2 regions of the Bradyrhizobium sp. LTSP857 genome follow, and region 1 is predicted to be linked to the other one. Evidence: riboswitches for the same ligand, from Rfam matches in the RefSeq annotation. Region 1 holds a riboswitch; the other holds the start of a gene.
The links. A riboswitch is a leader RNA that binds a small molecule or an ion and turns the genes downstream of it on or off. The one in region 1 is predicted to bind glycine.
Positions count from the first base shown of each region.

Region 1 (3,407 bases):
CGGGCAAAATCGTGCCGGAATAGCCTTGGCCGATCAGCGAGGTGAAGACCTGATTGTCGCGCGCCAGCTCGGCCATATGCGCGATCGCCTCGGTCTCGCTCAAGGGCTTGCCGAGATCGAGCGGCGCGGCCTGCCGGATCGAGGCCGGCAGCGTCTCCGCCATCAGCGCGTCGACGCTCTTGGCGCCAACGGTTTCCAGCATCGCGGTCACGTCACGCGCGGAGGGGCCGATATGGCGGCGAACGAAAGTGGTGGTGTCGCCGTTGGATTTGCGGTGCGCGGTCATCATGGGTCCTCGCTTTAGATGTCGTCGTCGCCGTCATGCCCCGCGAAGGCGGGGCATCCAGTATTCGCAGGCGTTCGTGATTGAACCGAAGGGCCGCGGCGTACTGGATCGCCCGCCTTCGCGGGCGATGACAGTGAGTACGGGGTGGCGGCTCGGCTCATAATCCTCACGCCGTGTGTGCCTTGTAAGCGGCTTCATCCATGAGGCCGCCGAGCTCGCTCTTGTCGGCAATCTTGATCTTGAAGAACCAGGCCTTGCCTTGCGCATCCGAATTGACCAGCGCCGGCTCACTGCCGAGTGCGTCGTTGACATCGAGCACTTCGCCGGAGATCGGTGCGTAGACGTCGGAGGCAGCCTTCACCGATTCCACGACGGCGGCGGCTTCGGCCTTCTTCAATGTGCGGCCGACCTTGGGCAGTTCGACGAACACGACGTCGCCGAGCTGCGACTGCGCGTAGTCGGTGATCCCGACGGTGGCGACATCGCCGTCGATGGCCAGCCATTCGTGGTCGGAGGTGTACAGCGTCGTGGTCATTTTCTTAAGTCCTCAGCGTTTGTAGGTATTTTTCACGAAAGGCATGGCGGCGACCGTGAGCGGCAGACGCTGGCCGCGCACCTCGGCGAAGAGATTTGTGCCGAGTGCGCTGAGTTGCGTGGGCACGTAGCCCATCGCGACCGGCGCATTCAGGCTTGGGCCGAAGCCGCCCGATGTGACCTTTCCGATCGGCTCGCCGCCGGCGCTATCTGCAAACAGCAGCGCGCCCTCGCGCACCGGCGCGCGGCCCTCGGTGCGCAGGCCGACGCGGCGGCGGCTTGCGCCCTGGTCGAAATGCGCCAGAATCTTTTCCGCGCCGGGAAAACCGCCGGCGCGTGCACCGCCCGTGCGGCGGCTCTTCTGCACCGACCATTCCAGCGCGGCCTCGACCGGTGTGGTGGCGGTGTCGATGTCATGGCCGTAGAGGCAGAGCCCGCCTTCCAGTCGCAGGCTGTCGCGGGCGCCGAGCCCGATCGGCATGACGTCAGGATTGTCCAGCAGCGTTTTGGCGAGGCGCTCGGCATCGCCGGCGGGAACCGAGATCTCGAACCCGTCCTCGCCGGTGTAGCCGGAGCGCGAAACGAAGCAGTCGATGCCTGCGACCTTGTGCGGGCCGGCGTCCATGAACTTCATGGCGGGCGCCTCTGCACACAATTTCGCCAGCACCGAGTCCGCCCTCGGGCCCTGAAGCGCGATCAGCGCGCGCTCGGTCAGCGAATCGATGATGCAGTCGTCGGGGAGATTCGCGCGCAGATGCGCCTCGTCCTCTTCCTTGCAGGCGGCGTTGACCACCAGGAACAGATGATCGCCGAAATTGGCGACCATCAGATCGTCCAGAATTCCGCCGTCCGCATTGGTGAACTGGGCGTAGCGCTGTCGCCCCGGCGCAACCGCGACGATGTCCTGAGGCACCAGCCGCTCCAGCGCGCGGGCGGCATCCTCGACCTTGCCTGACTTTGGCCTGAGCGCGATCTGGCCCATATGGGAGACGTCGAACAAGCCGGCTTGGCTGCGGGTATGGAGGTGCTCCTTCAGCACACCGGCGGGATATTGCACGGGCATGTCATAGCCCGCGAACGGCACCATCTTGCCGCCGAGGGACACATGCAGCCCGTGAAGGGGCGTCGTCTTGAGGGAATCTTGGTCGTCGCGCGAAAGCATCACAGGGCCCTCGGCGGTTCCCGAGGACAATTCCCCGCGGACACCACCCGAAGCCCCATCTGTCGCTGTGCCTGAGAGTATTATCCCGTCGGCGGACGCTGTCCGGGCTATGCCCGTCGGCGCCTCTTTCCAGATGCTGTCAAAGCCACGCGGTCCTTTTGCCTGAGAGTTTCCGGGGCGGTTGCTCCTTCGGCGCCGGCACCAGTGCCGGTCTCTCCCGACGTGGCCGTACGATACAGATGGGTAAAGACCACAGCCCGGCCAAGCCTGTCAACGCGCAGCTAGCGGCTTTCAACGGGATTGCGCGCCTGCGGCAACCCTCTGATCTCTCTGCACAGTTTCTGGACAGCGAAGCTGGCCTTGTCTAAAAGCGCTTCTGTCCGCAGATATCAGCCCAAACTTGCGGTTTGGATGGCGTATAGCGGGCCCAAGCACACCCGATTGGATGAACATGAGCGGCGTCAACGAGATCAGGTCGACCTTTCTGAACTTCTTTGCCGAGAACGGCCACGAGATCGTGTCGTCCTCGCCATTGGTGCCGCGCAACGACCCGACCTTGATGTTCACCAATGCCGGCATGGTGCAGTTCAAGAACGTCTTCACCGGCGTCGAGAAGCGGCCCTATCAGCGCGCCACCACCTCGCAGAAATGCGTGCGCGCCGGCGGCAAGCACAACGACCTCGACAATGTCGGCTACACCGCGCGCCATCTCACCTTCTTCGAGATGCTCGGCAACTTCTCGTTCGGCGACTATTTCAAGGAGCGCGCGATCGAGCTGGCCTGGACGCTGATCACGAAGGAATACGGGCTCAAGAAGGACAAGCTGCTCGTCACCGTCTACCACACCGACGACGAGGCGGCCTCCCTCTGGAAGAAGATCGCCGGCTTCTCCGACGACCGCATCATCCGCATCCCGACCTCGGACAATTTCTGGGCGATGGGCGACACCGGTCCGTGCGGCCCGTGCTCGGAGATCTTCATCGATCGCGGCGAGCACATCTGGGGCGGACCTCCGGGCTCGCCGGAAGAGGACGGCGACCGCTTCCTCGAATTCTGGAATCTCGTGTTCATGCAGTACGAGCAGGTGACGAAAGAGGAGCGCGTGGATCTGCCGCGTCCCTCGATCGACACCGGCATGGGCCTCGAGCGCATGGCCAGCATCATGCAGGGCGTCGACAGCGTGTTCGAGACCGATCTGTTCCGCCATTTGATCGATGCGACCGCGTCGGCGCTGGGCACCGGGCCGAACGAGCAGACCGTCGCCTCGTTCCGCGTCATCGCCGACCATCTGCGCTCCTCGGCCTTCCTCGTCTCCGACGGCGTGCTGCCCTCGAACGAAGGCCGCGGCTATGTGCTGCGCCGGATCATGCGCCGCGCGATGCGCCATGCGCAGCTGTTAGGTGCGAAAGACCCGCTGATGCATCG
Region 1 covers NZ_JYMS01000049.1:701,539-704,945, reverse strand. Annotated here, with positions in the region: gene gcvP (aminomethyl-transferring glycine dehydrogenase) at 1-286, opposite strand, end outside; gene gcvH (glycine cleavage system protein GcvH) at 453-821, opposite strand; gene gcvT (glycine cleavage system aminomethyltransferase GcvT) at 834-1,982, opposite strand; glycine riboswitch at 2,124-2,212, opposite strand; gene alaS (alanine--tRNA ligase) at 2,434-3,407, shown strand, end outside.

Region 2 (3,407 bases), 160 kb from region 1:
CGTGAAACTGTTCAAAGGCAGGTTATTGGTTGAGCATTCGGTTCGTTCTTTGGGCGAACTAACCTCATGCAATGCCTTTATCTTTTCGAGACTTGCAGACAGCGTTGAGCCCGTCAATCGGCTTTCGTTGCAGCCCATGGCGGCGTGCACATGGGCTCCACAGCGACCGGTTTGGCTCTACAACGCTGTTCGCGCTGCTTGCCGATGCAATGCGCGTTCCACCTTCGAAGCTTGAGAGACTTCCCGATGAATCCAGCCAATCTTCCCTTTGATTCCGAGGCCATGCTCCAGGGTCTGCGCAACTGGGTGGAATGCGAAAGCCCGACCTGGGACGCAGGCGCGGTCAACCGCATGCTCGATATCGCAGCGCGGGACATGGCCATCATGGGTGCGACGATCGAGCGCATTGGAGGCCGGCAAGGCTTTGGCGGCGTCATCCGCGCGCGCTTTCCCCATCCGAAGCAGGGCGAGCCGGGCATCCTGATCGCCGGGCATATGGATACCGTCCACCCGGTCGGCACCATCGAGAAGCTGACATGGCGCCGCGAGGGCGGCAAATGCTACGGCCCCGGCATCTACGACATGAAGGGCGGCAACTATCTCTCGCTGGAAGCGATCCGGCAGTTGGCGCGCGCCTCCTTCACAACGCCGCTGCCGATTACCGTGCTGTTCACGCCGGACGAGGAAGTCGGCACGCCCTCGACACGCGACATCATCGAGGCGGAGGCCGCGCGCAACAAATACGTGCTGGTGCCCGAGCCCGGCCGCGCCGACAACGGCGTCACCACCGGACGTTATGCGATCGCGCGCTTCAATCTCGAGGCGACCGGACGTCCGAGCCACGCCGGCGCGACGCTGTCGGCGGGTCGCTCCGCCATCCGGGAGATGGCGCGGCAGATTCTCGCGATCGACGCGATGACCACGGACGACTGCACCTTCTCGGTCGGCGTCGTGCATGGCGGCCAATGGGTCAATTGCGTTGCCACGACCGCCACCGGCGAAGCGCTTTCCATGGCCAAGCGTCAGGCCGATCTCGATCGCGGCGTCGAGCGAATGCTGGCGCTGTCGGGCTCAGCCAATGACGTCTCCTTTAAGGTCACGCGCGGCGTCACCCGCCCGGTGTGGGAGCCGGATGCCGGCACCATGGCGCTCTATGAAAAGGCGCGCGGCATCGCCGAATCGCTTGGCGCGAAGCTGCCGCATGCGAGCTCCGGCGGCGGCTCCGACGGCAACTTTACCGGCGCGATGGGCATCCCAACGCTCGACGGCCTCGGCGTGCGCGGCGGCAACGGCCACATGCTGGAGGAATTCATCGAGGTCGACAGCCTGGTCGAGCGCGGCCGCCTGATGGCCGGGCTGCTGGCGACCCTGGAATAATTGAATCAATTTCGCACTGCACAATGCGTTGGCAGTCGCGGTCGAAATTTAGCCTTGTCCAAAAATGAGGCGTATCGTACTTGTCGCTGGTCCACGCGACGATGCGGGAGAGATCACAACGAAGGCCTCTAGCTTTCGTTGTGGCGCCGACGGAGCAACCGCCCCGGAAACTCTCAGGCAAAAGGACTGTATCGTCAGGACGATCTGGAGAGAGACGGCGCGGCCAGCGTGGTCGTGACGTCCACCGAAGGGGATAGTCCGCATAGACCTCGTGAGGGTCCGCCCTTGTCAGGTCCGCGCCGGATCAAGCTCTCAGGTAACCGTGACAGATGGGGCGCCGCCAACGGCCTTGTGGCCGGCGGTTAGCCGACTCTAACTCACGGGAGCCCCGAACCTGCCATGACCCATATTGCCATTATCGGCGCCGGTATCACCGGCGTAACGACTGCCTATGCCCTGCTTGAACGCGGCTTTGAGGTGACGGTGCTCGACAAGCACCGCTACGCCGCGATGGAGACCTCGTTCGCCAATGGCGGACAGCTCTCCGCCAGCAATGCCGAAGTCTGGAACAGCACCGCGACGATCCTGAAAGGCCTGCGCTGGATGTTCCGGCGCGACGCGCCGCTGTTGATGAACCCGCGGCCGAACTGGCACAAATATTCCTGGATGGGCGAGTTCGTCGCCAACATCGGCAACTACCGCGCCAACACCATCGAGACCACGCGACTCGCGATCGAAGCCCGCAAGCATCTGTTCGAGATTGCGACGCGCGAAGGCATTGACTTCGATCTCGAACGCCGCGGCATCCTCCACATCTATCACGACAAGAAGGGTTTTGAATCCGGCCTGCGTGTCAATGCGCTGTTGCAGGAGGGCGGCCTCGATCGGCGCCCGGTAACGCCGGAGGAGATCCGCACGATCGAGCCGACGCTGCGCAAGCAGTATTACGGCGGCTTCTACACGCCGTCGGATGCGACCGGCGATATCCACAAGTTCACCCGCGGACTGGCAGACGCCTGCAAGCGCCGCGGCGCAACCTTCATCCACGACGCCAACATCGATTCGATCGCCCGCGCTGGCAGTGGCTTCGTCGTCGGCTGGGCTGACCTTGCCGCAAGTGATGCTGTCGCATCCGCGCGCGGCATGCTGAAGGTCGATGGCGTCGTGGTTTGCGCCGGCGTTGCCAGCCGTCACTTCGCCGCCCTCCTCGAGGAGCGCGTCAACGTCTATCCGGTGAAGGGCTACTCGATCACCGTGCAGCTCGACACCACCGAGAGCCGCGACGCGACGCCGACCGTCAGCCTGCTCGACGAGGCCGCGAAGATCGTCACCAGCCGGCTCGGCGAAGATCGTTTTCGTGTCGCCGGCACGGCCGAGTTCAACGACTTCAACCGCGACATCCGCGCCGACCGCGTGCAGCCGTTGGTCGATTGGGTGCGCAGCAACTTCCCCGCCGTCGAAACGTCGCGGGTTATTCCGTGGGCCGGGTTGCGCCCGATGATGCCGAACATGATGCCGGTGGTGCGCGCAGGGCGGATGCCGGGCGTGTTCTTCAACACCGGCCACGGCCATCTCGGCTGGACCCTGTCGGCCGCGACCGCGCAGATGATTGCCGGGACCATCGACGGCTGGCGCGGGCTCAATGCACCGCCGATCGCTCCCTCGCGTCAAGGTGAACTTGCGGTTGAGCGCAAGCTGCGTCGTGCATCCTGAGTGGTCGCAAACCCATGCGGGGCGGCCCCTTGCGACCGCCCTGCCCTTGGCACACAATTTGCCCCGAAAAGCCGGCAACTCCCGCCGGCATTTCCAGCCCGAATGACAGGCGCGCATGATAGACACGATAGAAGCAACGGGCGCCTCAAGCCCCCACAAGTTCCGCAGCCGGAGATAGGTGCATGCTAGGTTATCTCATTCGCCGCGTTCTGGCCGCGGTGCCCGTGATGGGCGTGGTGGCGCTGTTCGTCTTCCTGCTGCTGCGGTTGACGCCGGGCGACCCCGCCGCGATTCTCGCCGGCGACAACGCCACGCCC
Region 2 covers NZ_JYMS01000049.1:544,230-547,636, forward strand. Annotated here, with positions in the region: gene UP06_RS36000 (M20/M25/M40 family metallo-hydrolase) at 247-1,377, shown strand; glycine riboswitch at 1,472-1,576, shown strand; glycine riboswitch at 1,580-1,708, shown strand; gene UP06_RS36005 (D-amino acid dehydrogenase) at 1,777-3,090, shown strand; gene UP06_RS36010 (ABC transporter permease) at 3,273-3,407, shown strand, end outside.
Region 2: another riboswitch for glycine. It lies ahead of UP06_RS36005 (D-amino acid dehydrogenase); the one in region 1 lies ahead of gcvT (glycine cleavage system aminomethyltransferase GcvT).